DNA from 2 places in the Chitinophaga agri genome. Region 2 is predicted to be linked to the other one. Evidence: riboswitches for the same ligand, from Rfam matches in the RefSeq annotation. Region 2 holds a riboswitch; the other holds the start of a gene.

Region 1 (8,181 bases), 1.6 Mb from region 2:
TGGCCTGCTTCTCCTTTATCTCACCGGCCAGCTTAATAATTTCAGACCCGATCAACGTTTCGGCTAAATGAGACAGTTTCATAACCCAAAAGAATTTTAGTTTTAAAAATATTTTTTTGCGACCGCAAAGCTAAAGGATATGAACATCATTTAAAAGAAATAGGTATTTTTTTCACGCCGTATTAATAAATCGGCCCTTTATTAAATTACATTCAATAAAAGAACTTGTAATCATCGCTTTATCTAACATTGCATTTTCCGGTAATATCTGTAGTTAGCGGGATACTTGACATTTCTTTCTATCTTTGTCCGCGTTTCTTAAAAAGCCTTATTTTAGTGTGGTTAGACAAAATCCGAATTTCGGTAATTCACCTCACGGGCCATTACAGCGGCTATTTCAAGTTTAGCAAAAAGTAAATACAATATAAATCACATGAAGTTTATCGTTTCTTCCTCTACTTTGTTAAAACAATTGCAGCAGATCAGCGGGGTGATCAACTCGAACACGGTGTTGCCTATATTGGAAGATTTCCTGTTCCTGATCGATAAGAACGAACTGACTGTAGTAGCCACAGACCTTGAGACTGTGATGAAGGTGAAGCTGGAGGTGGAAGCCAAAGAAAGTGGCCGTATCTGTATTCCGGCAAAGATCCTGATGGACTCTCTCAAAAACCTGCCTGACCAGCCACTTACATTTCATATAGATCTTAACTCCTACGCGGTTGAAATTACTTCCGACAATGGTAAGTACAAGGTGATGGGTGAAAATCCGGAGAATTTCCCGAAAGAGCCTGCGGCTGATGATACCACTTCATTCACCGTAACTGCCACCGCCCTGGTTACTGCGATCAACAAGACCCTCTTCGCCGTAAGCAATGACGATCTCCGTCCTGCCATGACAGGTGTGTTCTTCGAACTGACCCCGGGTAGCCTGACCTTCGTAGCTACAGATGCGCACCGCCTTGTTAAGTATGTAAGAACAGATGTAGTGTGCCCTAAAGCAGAAACCTTCATCGTGCCTAAAAAACCGCTGAACCTGCTGAAGTCTGCATTACCTGACAATAGCACCGAAATTAAGATTGCCTATAGCCAGAACCACTTCTTTGTTACACATGACGGCGCCCAGATGATCTGCCGCCTCATCGATGCAAGGTTCCCTGACTATAAGGTTGTTATTCCTAAAGACAACCCATACCGCCTGACCGTTGCAAAAAGCGATTTCCAGAATGCCCTGAAACGCGTAAGCGTTTTCGCTAACAAGAGCACCAACCAGGTAGCCCTGAGCATTACAGGCAGCGAACTGCAGCTTTCCGCCCAGGACGTTGACTTCTCTTTCGAAGGTAATGAGCGTATGAGTTGCCAGTACACAGGTGATGATATGCAGATCGCATTCAACGCGAAATTCCTTATCGAAATGCTGAACGCAGCAGAGGGGGATGAGATCTCTATCGAATTGTCTACACCAACCAAAGCAGGTATCCTGAAACCTTCTGAGATAGAAGAAAATGAAGATCTGCTGATGCTGGTTATGCCGCTTATGCTGAATAACTAAGCCGGCCTTCCAACAACTAATAACTAATGTTTATCTATAAAGCAATCTCTCACAAGGAGATTGCTTTTTTCTTTTACCATAGCCACTTTCAAAAGATTTATTATTTAAAAAAGTCGTAAATTAATAGTACCAATAAGGATAGTAAGTATTTGATTTACCCCTGTTTGATGACCGCTATTTCACGTTCAATGATCACCGCATGAACCACGATCATGCAGAAAACTGAATTCCCGTATGGAAGAATTCTTTAATAATATTCCACCCTGGTATCGTACCGCCTTTCTTGTCGGCGGACTGGTGCTTCTCTGGATGATAGAAGGCGTAATACCCCGTCTCTCATTCAAAGGAGACCGCTACAGGCATGCGGGTACCAATCTGTTCTTTACGTTGACAACTGCGGCTGTTAACCTGGGCTTCGCATTCCTGATCGTTACCGCATCAGAATGGACTGCCCGGACACAATTTGGTCTGTTGTACACCATTCAGCTGCCTGTATGGCTGCATTGCCTGTTAGCCATGATGATGATGGATCTCATCGGCGCTTACCTGGTACACCTCATCCAGCATAAAATAGCCTGGATGTGGCATTTCCATAAGATCCATCACATTGATACCGCTGTAGATACTACGACGGCCTTACGCCACCATCCGGTAGAAAGTCTGTTCCGGGTATTCGCCCTGTTACTGGCTATCGTAGTGATGGGCGTTCCCATCTGGATGGTGATGTTATACCAGAGCGTATCCGCATTTATGTCCCAGTTCAATCATGCCAATATCCGGTTACCCAAATGGCTAGATAATGCCCTTAGCCTTGTCATAGTATCGCCTGACATGCATAAGGTGCACCATAGTCATTATCAGCCCGAAACTGATTCCAACTACGCCAACATCTTTTCATTCTGGGACCGCCTGTTCGGCACATTTGTAAAAGTGAAAGACGTAACACACCTGCGTTACGGACTGGATGAGTATCGGGAAGAACATTATCAGCAGATCGGTACCCTGCTAAAGGTTCCCTGGGAACATACAAAGCAGGAAAAAGTTATAAACTAATATTCAAATCACGCTTAATTCAACTCCATATGCAACAGCACACCACGTCCACACCCACTAAAATAGCCTGCTTCGTTTCTATGTTTGCAGGCATCTTTGCTGCAGTATATGCCTTCGTTGCAAGGAATCCAAGTACAGCACTTGTACTCGGGATTGCGGCAATCGTAATCGGAGGACTCTCCGTTGTAAAGGCACACAAAAACATTGACGATACACAGGTTGCCACTGCCGGTATATTCATGGCAGTCGTTGCCTGCGCAGTAGCTTTGTGGCAAATGTATAATTAGTATGTTCATGACTACTATAGTCTGCTTGCAGGTAACGGGCAGTATCCGTCATACTGCCTGTTGCCTGCGGACTATGGAAGTATTGGCTATCTCTTTTTACCTGCCTTTTTATATTCCTCGAGGTATCCCTCTGCAGCTTTGATGGGAAACAGCACTAACGAAGTGTCGGTCAGTGCCCTGATAAGCGTAGTATCTATGACCACAGCAGAATCTTTCTGCCGGGTACCCTCTATGTGACTCCAGAAAAGCAGCGTATCGTGCGACACACTCCACTTGTCATATGTCATCGAATAGGTATTAATGGATGTAATAGCCCCGTTCTTCTTCAGCTGAAAACCCTGCATTGCTTTATCCACACCAGCAACCGGCTGTAACCATCTCCCAAACAGCTGATCTTCACTATAAGAAATCGTATCTGCCTTGACCGTTGTAACGGAATCAATGATCGTTTCCGGCATAACTGTATCCGGCACATCTATCAGGCTGCTATCTTCTACCTGTACAGTACTGGGAGAAGGAGCGGGCTGCTGACAAGCTGCGGCAATAACGGTACAGATTACTGGCAAAAGCAGACTTTTTTTCATAGATCCAAAGATAGCAATAGTAGTTTAACAAATTTAACTACCTTTAAGGCACTTTAGGGGTGTTTTCCGGATACCTACAGTAACCGGAAAGCTGAGATGAGACCCTCAGACCTGATGCAGTTCATACTGCCGTAGGAAAAAGTTGCCTGACACAACACTTATTGTCTCAGGAACACATAACTGAACTCTCCATCATTTCCATCCTTAAAGTTTATTGTTCAACTTAATTCCTTGCAAACATGGAAGTGCTTGTAAACAATAAACTTTATGCGGTGCAGCCGGGGACCTCCATCGCTGCACTCTTACAGTTTATTCAACTACCGTCAGAAAAAGGCGTAGCCATCGCCATCAACAGTCAGGTCATACCAAAGACCTCCTGGCCCGATCAGATCTTACAGACCGCTGATAAGGTCACGATCATTCGCGCCACACAGGGGGGATAGTCTCCTGCGCTATTCACATCGACGAACCGACAATGGACATACATCGCCATAAGAGCCCTGTCATGCCCATACGTGAACGTCATTGCGCATAGCCGCCCCGTCATTCGACTTTTTTAAAACCCGATTCCTTATCTGTAAATCATTCACTGATTATGCATTCTATTTCACGCACACCATTCCCAGGATCCAGAAAAATCTACGTAGATGGCGTAGCCATGCGAGAGATCACACTGACACCTACACGTCCGCATAATAGCAAAGCAGCCGACATTCCCAACGCACCGGTTGTAGTATATGATACCAGCGGACCATACACCGATCCCAATGCTGACATCGACGTACGTAAAGGCCTCCCAAGACTGCGGGAAAGCTGGATCCTCGACAGAAATGATGTTGATAAACTGCCTGGCATTACTTCTTCCTATGGTAAACAAAGACTCGAAGATAACCGCCTGGACCACTTACGTTTCTCCTATCAGCATTCTCCGCTGAGAGCGAAAGCCGGACACAACGTATCGCAGATGCACTACGCGAAGAAAGGCATCATCACCCGGGAAATGGAATATATCGCTACCCGTGAGAACCAGTGCGTAGAAAAGCTGTTCCAGGAAAATAATGCCCTCTGGCAGCAACACAAAGGCCAGTCCTTTGGTGCCAATACCCCTGTAAAATTCATCACACCTGAATTTGTAAGACAGGAAATAGCTGCTGGCCGCGCTATTATCCCCAACAATATTAACCACCCGGAAAGTGAACCGATGATCATCGGCCGCAATTTCCTGGTGAAGATCAATGCGAATATTGGTAACTCTGCCGTGACCTCCAGCATAGAAGAAGAAGTAGAAAAGGCTGTATGGGCCTGCCGATGGGGTGCTGATACGATCATGGACCTGAGCACCGGTAAACATATTCATGAAACCAGGGAATGGATCATCCGTAACTCACCTGTACCTATTGGTACAGTGCCCATCTACCAGGCACTGGAAAAAGTGAATGGTAAAGCAGAAGAACTCAACTGGGAAATATTCCGCGATACCCTCATCGAACAGGCAGAACAAGGCGTTGATTACTTCACTATCCACGCGGGTGTACTGCTACGCTACGTGCCATTGACGGCAAAACGTACCACGGGCATCGTGTCCCGCGGAGGTTCGATCATGGCAAAATGGTGCCTCGCACATCACAAGGAAAACTTCCTCTATACACATTTTGAAGAGATCTGTGAGATCATGAAAGCGTATGATGTGGCCTTTTCCCTGGGTGATGGATTACGTCCCGGCAGTATCGCAGATGCTAACGATGCCGCACAATTCGCAGAACTGGAAACACTTGGCGAACTGACCCATCAGGCGTGGAACCATGATATTCAGACCATGATAGAAGGACCTGGTCACGTACCGATGCACCTCATCAAAGCCAACATGGACAAGCAGCTGGAACATTGTAAAGAGGCTCCTTTCTACACACTCGGACCATTGACAACTGATATCGCACCTGGTTATGACCATATCACATCGGCTATCGGCGCTGCCATGATAGGATGGTTCGGGACTGCCATGCTCTGTTATGTAACGCCGAAAGAACACCTGGGTCTTCCGAATAAGGAAGATGTGAGACAGGGGGTGATCACCTATAAGATCGCCGCACATGCTGCTGACCTGGCGAAAGGTCATCCTGGTGCGCAACACCGTGACAATGCATTGAGCAAAGCCCGCTTTGAGTTCAGATGGGATGATCAGTTCAACCTGTCCCTCGATCCTGAAACAGCGCGTTCCTATCACGATGAAACGCTGCCCGCCGAAGGTGCCAAAATCGCACATTTCTGTTCTATGTGCGGGCCACATTTCTGCTCTATGAAGATCACACAGGAAGTACGCGACTACGCTGCTAATCAGCAGATAGATGAAACACTGGCACTGGAAACCGGTATGGCGGAACAGGCGGACGCGTTTAAAGCCCAGGGAGGCGCTATCTACTTCTGATGATACAGGTCCTTACACATAGTACCCACCTACCGGAAGAGACCCGTTACTGGCGGCAACTACTGGATGCTGGTGCTGACAGTATCCTGCTGCGCAAGCCCGGATGGACGGCCGGTGATTATGAGCAATTGCTGCTGGAAGCAGATGTCACCTGCTATAGTAAGATCATGATCGCCGGTCACCCACTGCTTTGCGAAAAGTATGGTTTGCAGGGCATACACTTCAGCGAGAACGCCGGTAACCAACTGACAGCCACCACACTGTCATTATTCCGGGAGCAGGGCTGGCGGCTCAGCACCAGTGTACATACTATTCCCGTATTGCAATCAGCCGCTAATCACTGGGACCAGCTATTACTGGCGCCTGTGTTTGACAGCATCTCTAAACCGGGGCATAACAGTGCCTTCGGTGAAGATTTCAGGCTGTTCAGGGGCGCTTATCAGGGTAGGGTATTAGCGTTAGGAGGGATCGATCGTACAACAGCTGTTAAAGCCCGCAACATGCAGTTTGACGGGATTGCCCTTCTGGGCGCCATCTGGCAGGAACCAGCCACAGCTATCAGCCGGTTCAGCCACATCATGGATATATGGAACACAACCGGCCATTCGTTATGAGCCTTGCCGGCCTGGACCCGTCCGCAGGAGCGGGATTACTGGCCGACATCAAAACATTTGAGGCGCTGAACACTTACGGACTTGGTGTCTGTACTGCATTGACCGTACAAACAGATACGCAGTTTATCTCAGCCGAATGGCAGTCTGCTACGCAGATCATTGCACAGGCTCAACCACTATTGGAAAAGTTTCCCGTGCAATACTGTAAGATCGGGATCATAAAAGATGCGGCGACCATGCTGGCCGTGATCAGTGCCATCCGGCATATACAGCCAGATATAAAGATCATACTTGACCCGGTACTGAAAGCCAGTGCAGGATATGTCTTTCATCAAGATGCCCGGCTGGGTGTATGGAAGGCCGTGCTGGAACAGGTTTACCTGCTCACGCCTAATTACCACGAAGCGTTATTGTTAAGCGGGGAAGCGGATGGTGCTGCTGCCGCACGTGTGCTGGCCACTTATTGTGCAGTACTATTGAAAGGCGGTCACCGGGCGGACATGCCAGGAACCGACAGTCTGTTTGTTCAGGAAGAAGAGAAGATACGACTGCAGGACTATTGGCCTCAATCCGGTCGGGACGATCGTCTGCATATCGTACCCGGTATGCAGGAAGGTAGTTCGGTCAGTATCCTCGACATTCCGGCAGGCAGGCAGACCGTCTATCCAAAACACGGGTCCGGATGTGTACTCAGTGCTGCCGTCACCGCACAACTGGCAGCAGGCGTATCATTGTTCAAAGCATGTATTTCAGCAAAGCTGTATACAGAGAAATTCCTGGCCAGTCATTCATCACTATTAGGTTATCACAACTCATGATCAACTCATTACATTACATATCACAGCAAACGGCCAATGCTTCGCATGTTGACAATATACTGGCCGCTTGTGAAGCAGGCTGCAAATGGATACAGCTTCGTATCAAAAATGAGCCGGAAGAAAGTATACGGCGACAGGCAATGGCCGCAAAAGCTATCTGTGCGAAATACAATGCTACGCTGATCATTAATGATCATCCGCAGGTTGCGGCTACCATAGGCGCACACGGCGTACATGTAGGCAAAGAGGATATGACCGTAGCGGCAGCACGTGCACTCACGGGTGACAACTTTATCATCGGCGGCACCGCGAATACACTCGAAGACATTCTCGCTCATGTGAAAGACGGTGCTGATTATGTTGGGGTAGGACCTTACCGGTTCACCACAACGAAAGAGAAATTAAGCCCGGTACTGGGACTGGAAGGCATCGCCGGTATCATGTCATCTCTGCGGAACATGGGCATTCATATACCGGTAATTGCGATAGGGGGCATACTGGCAGCAGATGTACCGGCCCTGATGCAAACAGGGATACATGGTATTGCCGTAAGCGGTCTTATCACACATGCTGACAATAAATTACTCACCGTATCATCACTTGCAATATGACACCTCTTGTAATAGCAGGACATACCTTTTCTTCCCGGCTGTTCACTGGTACGGGTAAGTTCTCCTCTCTGCCGCTCATGGAAGAAGCCTTACTGGCATCTGGTTCAGAGCTGGTGACGGTAGCGTTGAAAAGGGTAGATGTGCATAATCAATCGGACGACATGTTACAGCATGTTCATCATCCGCAGCTAAAATTATTGCCTAACACCTCTGGTGTAAGAACAGCAAAAGAGGCAG
Region 2 (8,181 bases):
CGGATTGCCATCAAATCCGTTAATGTTATATTGTACGGTGCGGTATTGCAGATCAGCGAACAGACGTAGTGCGGATGTGATCTTATATTCACCTTTTCCATAAAAGTTCAGATCGCGCTTGAATGCATCGTTCGTATAATATCTGTAGTCTTTGGGAATAGCATATTGTGCCCAGATCACATTACCATAGTGATCTCCTTCATAGCGGTTCCAGCCGCCACCCAGGCTCCAGTGCAGTTTTTCACCTTTATAGTTTACAGAGAACACACCCCCGAAGAAGTGATTATCCAGCCAGCGTTGCCTTACCAGGTCCGTATGCGTAACAGGTGCGCCGTTAACTACCGGCTCAGGGAGGCCATAATCAGCAAATGCTTCCTGTTCACGGTATTGCTCATAATAACCTCTTCCGCGTGTATAGTGTGCGGCAACGTTGAAATCAAGTTTGCTGTTCAGGGACTGGTTCAGGAATAGCTGATAGTGGTCCTGCTGATAGTTGTCAGTTTCATTATCGTAGTACGTACCATCAGCACGTTGTCCGGCGGAATTATACCTGCGGTGTACAGGCATAGAATCCTGTGGTACACCGTTCCATGCCTGGTAGGTTTTTTCCTTACCGGAGAAGACGTTCAGGCGGATAGCTGTATTCTTGGAAATATAGGCAGCAGAAGTATAGAATGATTTCAGATCAGAAGCAGCACGTTCCATGTAGCCATCAGAAGAGATCTTTGACAGTCTTGCATCGATGGTGAAGTGATTGTTGATCAGCCCGGAACCCGCTTTCACCGTATGTTTCCAGGAATTGAAAGAGCCGAAGCTGGTGCTCACTTCACCATATGCCTTGTCTCTGAATTCATTCGTGCTGAGGTTCAGGGAAGCACCAAAAGCGCCGGCGCCGTTGGTAGAAGTACCTACACCACGTTGCAGCTGTATGCTGCTTACAGAGGAAGCAAAGTCGGGCATGTTGACAAAGAAAGTACCCTGTGATTCTGCATCATTAATAGGAATACCGTTGGTAGTTACATTAATACGGGTGATGTCAGACCCTCTGACACGGATACCAGTATAACCGATACCTGTACCGGCATCAGAATTGGTCACCACACCAGGCAGCTGATTCAGTAACAGCGGCAGGTCCTGACCGAGATTCTGTTTTTTGATCTCTTCCGCGGTCAGCGTAGACTGCGCAAACGGCGCATGTTCACCAGCACGCAGACTGGTGATCTCTACAGGTTTTACAAATAGGCCCGTTTCTTCGAGCGAAAAATCATTACGGATAGTATTGCCATTTGCATCGATCGCTGTAGTAAATGGTTTGAATCCGAGGTAGCTCACCTGTAAGGTATAGCGGCCTTTGGACGGGATGTTGAAGCGGTACTGTCCACTGGCGTTTGTCTGCATACCGGCATTGATGGCAGGGATACTTACAGAAACGCCTTCGAGTGGTTTGCCGCTGGATTTGTCGGTAACGACTCCGGTCAGCACAGTTTGCGCATGCACAGTACTTAAGCTGCAGAGCAGCAAAAGGAATAATAATTGTCTCATGGACTATGACGGTTTAATAGCTTACAATCTGTAGCTTTCAACTTAACAAATGGGTAAGGAAGAGATTGTTCGCTTACCTTTCCTAAACAGCATTACCTGGTCAGGTTCAACGGGTCTGATCTCAGCCTGATAGTAAGGCACCCCGAGGTGAAACCGGGAGTTTTTTGTTTAAAGCGCCGGATTGCGCACTCCTGTTTCCAGGGACAAAGTTATAGTGGTCGCTGTTAAAAAGTGAAAATATTTTTCACAATGACAGAAATATTATAATTTCCGGTTATCAGCATACATATTCTCTCTCTGATTGCTCAACTCCCTGAACACTTTTTATTGTTAACCGAAAATTCGATCAGTCATGATTAAACTACAATTAATCGGGCATCTGGGACATGATGCCGTACAGCGGAATGTGAACGGCAATACTGTTCTTGGTTTTCGCATGGCGCATACAGAGCGTTACCGTACGAAGGAAGGCGTCTTACAGGAAAGGACTACCTGGGTCGATTGTTCCTGCTGGAACAAGGAAAAGCTGGGACGTTTTCTTACAACAGGTACCCAGGTATATGTGGAAGGAACGCCTTCGGCAGATACATATGTGAATGCGCAGGGAGACAACATTTCTATCATGCGGTTGCGGGTGAGTAGCCTGCAGCTGCTGGCCAGCCGCCGTGGCGATGGCAAACGGGAGCAGGAGGTAGAAGAGATGGTGATGGAGAATGAGGATCCTGCGGACGACCTGCCGTTTTAGAAACGAGGTAACTCATCATACAGAGAGAGGTTGTATCGGCTGGTACAGCCTCTTTTTGTCTGGTTGATGACCAGGGCGGATACCTGTTATTATGCGATCTTTCTTCGCAAAAATCATTATTGAATATTTTACGATTAACAAATAAAATGTGTTGCGATCACGGCTGTCGGGTATAGCGGGAACCGGCGCATGCTGCTATGGGGGTGGCCTTTAACTGTGATCAACGACATAATATTAGCAAGGATACTAACGCGATTCGGAACAACGTACACCAACTGTCGATATCGCGTCACGAAGGGATGTTTTCCCGTCATAAGCCGGATAAAAAATTGTATGCTATAGTAGTCTGTCTGGGTGGGGGGAATTGTTTAGCAGCAGCATGAATCATAGAAACTGATGTTATTTTAATATTGTAAATTATAATTATATTATCAACTAATAGAAATAGGCGTTTGATTAGCAGTGTTTTATGTTTTTTCTATGGATAATAGTTACTATAAGAAGGGACGGACAAGCGACCTGCTAGCGACGAACTAGCGACGGCGAAGCGGCGGGCAGGTGTCAAAATTGTATCAGTCTTGCATTATGAGGGTGATCAGGCGTGTGTTCAAAAGACGTTCAGTTTACCTTTGTTTTAGTATTCATCAGGTAAGCTTTCTCCTCCGTTTCTCCTCCGTTTTAAAACGGAGGAGAAACGGAGGAGAAAGCTTACCTGATAGATACTGAAACGAACCTCAAGTATACCTCCAGGCTTCCTGCATACCAGCAATCCTGGGTAAATATCACTGGCAAACGCATCAGCAGCAGGTCGAAAAACGACCTTAGCGGGCTTGACCGGACGTTTTCCACCATAACCAGCTGATAGCTGCTTGCAGCAGCAATATTTTAAAATATTCTTCCTTAAGCTATGAAAGCCTTTGTAGTAAAGGATCTGGTTGGATATTCGAAATACGTTTTCTACCCTTTTTAACTGAATATGCTCTTTTTTTTGAAAATAGATTTGGCAGGAATGAATTTAATCCTATCTTTGCAACCTCATTGCGAGGTAGAGCAGAGGTAGCTCGTCGGGCTCATAACCCGAAGGTCAGGGGTTCGAATCCTCTCCTCGCTACTAGCAAAAAAAAGCCGAAGTTGATTCGGCTTTTTTTATTTCAGGAAGTTCAAGAAATTAGTAGTGCATGCATAAAGCTGGGTTTGTAAATATCTTCGGAAAAGCCAATGCAGGGAAAAGTACCCTGATGAATGCTCTTGTGGGCGAAAAACTGGCCATTGTATCGCCGAAGGTACAGACAACCAGGCACCGCATCACGGGCGTGGTCACAACACCGGAATACCAGATCGTATTCTCTGATACCCCCGGTATTATTGATCCCCGTTACCGCCTGCACGAAAAGATGATGGGCGCTGTTAAGTCCGCACTGGAAGATGCTGATGTGGCCATGCTGATCATGGACGCAAAAGATAATCTCGAAGAAAACCTCTCCCTGTTCGCATCACTAAGGCTGAAAGCACGCAGTGTACTGGTGATCAACAAATCAGACCTGCTGTTAAAAGAAGAGCTGGACGTGATCGTACAGAAATGTGAGGAGTGGGGGAAAGCGGAAAAGGTGGTTGTAATATCAGCCATGCAGGGAAAAGGCATTCCGGCTTTGCTGGCCACTGTCGTATCCATGCTGCCAGAGAGCGAACCCTTCTATCCGGAAGATACTTTAACCGATAAGTCTACACGCTTCTTCGTAGGCGAGATCATCCGGGAAAAAATATTCCACCTCTTTGATGAGGAGATCCCTTATCATACAGCAGTGGCTGTATCTCAGTTCCAGGAAAAGAACACGCTGACAAAGATCTCAGCTGAGATTATCGTAACGCGTGAAACGCAGAAAGCGATTATTCTGGGCGACAAAGGAGCTTCCATTAAAAAGATCGGTACACTGGCCCGCCAGGATATCGAGAAGTTTATTGGTCAGAAAGTGTTTCTTGAACTATTTGTGAAGGTACGCGGTAAGTGGCGGGACAATGATAATTATTTAAAGGAATACGGGTATTAATTTTATTAATTTATGGCAGGATTTACAGTAGCAATCGTCGGTCGTCCAAATGTAGGGAAATCAACCCTCTTCAACCGTTTGCTGGAACAGCGTAAAGCCATTGTGGATGACGTGAGCGGCGTTACGCGTGACAGACAATACGGTGTGGCCGACTGGAACGGGAAATCGTTCAACGTGATTGATACGGGTGGTTTTGTATCCAGAAGTGAAGATGTTTTTGAGCGTGAGATACGCAAACAGGTAAAAATAGCAATGGAGGAAGCAAACCTCCTGCTGTTCATGTGTGATGTAGCTACAGGTATTACTGATCTGGATTCCGAAATGGCAAATCTGCTGCGTCGCTCTTCCAAACCAGTGATCGTCGTGATCAACAAGGTAGATAACAGTAGCCGTCAGCTGGAAGCAACGGAATTCTATAGCCTCGGCTTCGACAACCTGTTTTTTATCTCTTCCATTAGTGGTAGTGGTACCGGCGAACTGCTGGACGAAATTACCAGTAAGATCCCGGAAGACGATGAAACAAAGGAACTGAATGAACAGGCAGCAGAACTGCCTAAGATCGCGATCATCGGTCAGCCGAACGTAGGTAAATCCTCCCTGCTGAACGCCCTGATCGGTGAAGAAAGGAACATTGTATCTGATATTCCGGGTACTACCCGCGATACCATCCATACGCACTACAAAATGTTCCAGAAAGACTTCGTACTGATCGATACTGCGGGCTTACGCCGTAAGAATAAAGTTCAGGAAGATCTGGAATTCTATTCTGTGATCCGCGCCATCAAAGCGATGGACGAGGCAGATGTATGTTTGCTGCTGCTGGATGCCACAAAAGGTATCACTGCACAGGATCTCAGTATTTTCAGCCTGGCCGGCCGTAAAGGTAAAGGCCTGGTGGTACTGGTCAACAAATGGGACCTGATCGAAGATAAAAGCACTAACTCGGCCAGGGACTACGAAAAAGACCTGAAAAGCCGTCTGGCGCCATTCAACAACGTACCGGTGATCTTTACCTCTGTAGTAGAGAAACAGCGTATCTTCAAAGCTATTGAAGAAGCACTGCGTGTATACGATAACCGTAAGCGTAAAGTGCAGACTTCCAAACTGAATGAGGTGATGCTGAAGGCGATCGAGTCTTTCCATCCGCCAGTTGTGAGAGGTATCCCTATCAGGATCAAGTATGTAACACAGCTGCCGACCTATACACCGGCTTTTGCGTTCTTCTGTAACCTGCCGGATGATGTAAAAACGCCGTATCGTAACTACCTTGAAAATCAGCTTCGTAGCAATTTTGATTTTGAAGGCGTTCCATTAAAATTATTCTTTAGAAAGAAATAAAGGTAAATTTTTAGTAAGGCTATTGTTCCATAACTAAAAATAACTATACCTTTGCGCATCTTTTAAAACAAACTAAGCATGAAAAAATTATTCTTCTTCGCAGCTGCTGCTGGCATGTTCTTCGTAGCTTGTAACAGTGGTGCATCTACTACTTCTGCTGATTCTACTGCAACTCCAGCTGTTGATACAACTGCTACTGTTGCTCCAGTAGATACTACAGCTACTGTAGATACTACCGCTACTCCAGCTGCAGATACAACTGCTACTGCTGCTCCAGCTGCAGAAGCAAAACACTAATCCTGTTTTGTAGAAGTAATTCTGGCCGTCTCGTATAAACGAGACGGCTTTTTTTTTAATCAGGAATCAGGGAATTAGGCGTTAGGAATTGAAATGCAGCGGAGAGAATGGCAGATGTCCTTTATGATCTAATAACTTATATAAAAGGAAATGGCGCTTCAATTGTGAAGCGCCATTTCCTTTTTATTATGACTCCCTTACATTAGCAGGGAAGCAATTGCAGTATAAATTCCTGATTTCCCATTCCTGATTCTTCATTTGTCTAGTCTTTATTCAGCACTTCCACCGCTTTCTTCATCATCTCATCATCCTTATTCAGTGCTTCATAAAAACCCGGATATCCCCATTTCTGTCTGGCCAGCAGGGCTTTCAGACGGGTTTTGATCTCTTTTTCATCGTGCGCATTGATCGACGCTACTCCAGGGATACTATCCTTGACAGCAAATGCCTTGAAGGCATTATACACCTCATTGGATACCGTGTATTGATTGGTGAAGAGGGTGGCGTTTTTATACTGATCGAACTCGTTCTTATGACTGTTATAGTATTGATAAGTGAAGTTGCTGAAAGTACTGCGTGAGTACATAGCTGTCAATACATTCGTAAAACGGCTGGTGTCAAACGGCATGAAGATATCCGGTGTGATACCTCCGCCACCATATACCACACGACCGGCAGCTGTCTTGTACTTCAGGGTGTCCAGCTGGTGAATGCTGTCCTGGTTGACAAATTCACCATGGTTAAAGCGGTTCATGATATCATCGTCGTAAGCCTGACGGCCGTCTGCATATGATTTCTGAATGCTTCTGCCTGAATTCAGATAGTAGCGGGCTACTGTCAGGCGTAATGCTCCGCCGTTGCTGAGGTCAAATTGTTCCTGTACCAGGCCTTTACCGAATGTACGGCGACCGATCAGGGTACCACGGTCCCATTCCTGTACAGCGCCAGCCAGTATCTCACTCGCACTGGCAGAACCTTCGTCTGTCAGGATGGTGAGGCCGCCCTTTTCAAACAGCCCTGGTTTTTCACAGCGGTAGTCCGCACGTGGATAACCCTTTCCTTTTGTATAAACGATCAGTTTATTGTCGTCCAGCAGTTCATCGGCGATACGGGTAGCCGCATCGAGGTAACCACCGGGGTTCTGACGCAGGTCGATCACCAGTTTACTCATCCCTGATTTACTCAGTTTGCGAACGGCATCCATAAACTCCTGGTAGGTGGTGCCTGCGAACTTGCTGATCTTCACGTATCCGATTTCCGGAGTGACCATATAGGAAGCGTCAACACTGTACAGTGGGATGTCACCACGTACGATCTGTATGGGCGTTACTTTCTGCTGACGTAACATGCTGACGATCACTTTAGAGTTTTTTGGACCACGCAGCAGCTTACGGATCTTTTCGCCTGTAATATTATTACCTGCCACCAGCGAGTCGTTCACCTTAATGATCTTGTCTCCGGATTGTACGCCGGCTGTCTCGGACGGACCGCCTGGTACGACAGATACAACATTCACGGTATCAGATATAATATTAAATTCCACACCGATACCGGAGAAATGACCTTCCAGGTCTTCGTTGACACTCTGCAGATTGGAAGGGGGGATGTAGATAGAATGCGGGTCGAGGTGACTGAGCAGTCCTTCTATAGCTTCTTCCTGCAGTTGGGCTACCTGTAAGGTATCTACGTACTTAATTTTCAACAGGTCCATGACCTCCTGTAATGGCGCCCTGCTAGGTCTGGTGAATAGTAACGTTTGCGCTCCCGTGTTGGCTCCCGGCATTTTATGCCCCAGATACATTCCCAAAGCCAGTGTTATCGCAAATAAGAGAGGTAAAAAAACATTCAGTTTCCTGTTCGACATAATCATGTATTGAAAACAGCCCCAAGGTAAACTTGTATCTTGTCGCTATTTATTTAACTTGTGGCAAAAATAGTATATTAAAGCTCAACCTTCAACGGATGTGTCATGAAAGTACAGCTTATTGCAGATAGTGGGTCTACCAAGGCGGAATGGAGCCTGCTGGGGACCCAAGAGACAAGGCGCTATACAACTACCGGTATTAGTCCATATTTCCTGAATGCAACACAGATACAGGAGCTGATCCAGAAAGAGTTACTGCCACAATTGCCTCCTGATGTACAGATAGGTGAGGTCCATTATTACGGGACAGGCTGCCTCCAGCGAAAAAGCGTGGAAATCGTCGAAAC

What was found. Region 2 has a riboswitch for thiamine pyrophosphate ahead of GWR21_RS12215 (TonB-dependent receptor). Riboswitches for the same ligand answer to the same signal wherever they lie in the genome.
Region 1: linked by a shared signal. The riboswitch ahead of thiS (sulfur carrier protein ThiS) and the one ahead of GWR21_RS12215 (TonB-dependent receptor) in region 2 are both predicted to bind thiamine pyrophosphate.

Annotation. Positions count from the first base shown of each region.
Region 1 covers NZ_CP048113.1:4,729,109-4,737,289, forward strand. Annotated here, with positions in the region: gene GWR21_RS18725 (pyridoxal phosphate-dependent aminotransferase) at 1-82, opposite strand, end outside; gene dnaN (DNA polymerase III subunit beta) at 434-1,552, shown strand; gene GWR21_RS18735 (sterol desaturase family protein) at 1,787-2,605, shown strand; gene GWR21_RS18740 (hypothetical protein) at 2,635-2,892, shown strand; gene GWR21_RS18745 (lipocalin-like domain-containing protein) at 2,979-3,476, opposite strand; TPP riboswitch at 3,522-3,631, shown strand; gene thiS (sulfur carrier protein ThiS) at 3,716-3,919, shown strand; gene thiC (phosphomethylpyrimidine synthase ThiC) at 4,072-5,901, shown strand; gene GWR21_RS18760 (thiamine phosphate synthase) at 5,901-6,515, shown strand; gene GWR21_RS31585 (hydroxymethylpyrimidine/phosphomethylpyrimidine kinase) at 6,488-7,333, shown strand; gene GWR21_RS18770 (thiamine phosphate synthase) at 7,330-7,944, shown strand; gene GWR21_RS18775 (thiazole synthase) at 7,941-8,181, shown strand, end outside.
Region 2 covers NZ_CP048113.1:3,091,606-3,099,786, reverse strand. Annotated here, with positions in the region: gene GWR21_RS12215 (TonB-dependent receptor) at 1-1,542, opposite strand, end outside; TPP riboswitch at 1,605-1,697, opposite strand; gene GWR21_RS12210 (single-stranded DNA-binding protein) at 1,895-2,287, shown strand; tRNA gene GWR21_RS12205 (tRNA-Met) at 3,327-3,398, shown strand; gene era (GTPase Era) at 3,466-4,335, shown strand; gene der (ribosome biogenesis GTPase Der) at 4,348-5,673, shown strand; gene GWR21_RS12190 (hypothetical protein) at 5,752-5,970, shown strand; gene GWR21_RS12185 (S41 family peptidase) at 6,233-7,834, opposite strand; gene GWR21_RS12180 (N-acetylglucosamine kinase) at 7,940-8,181, shown strand, end outside.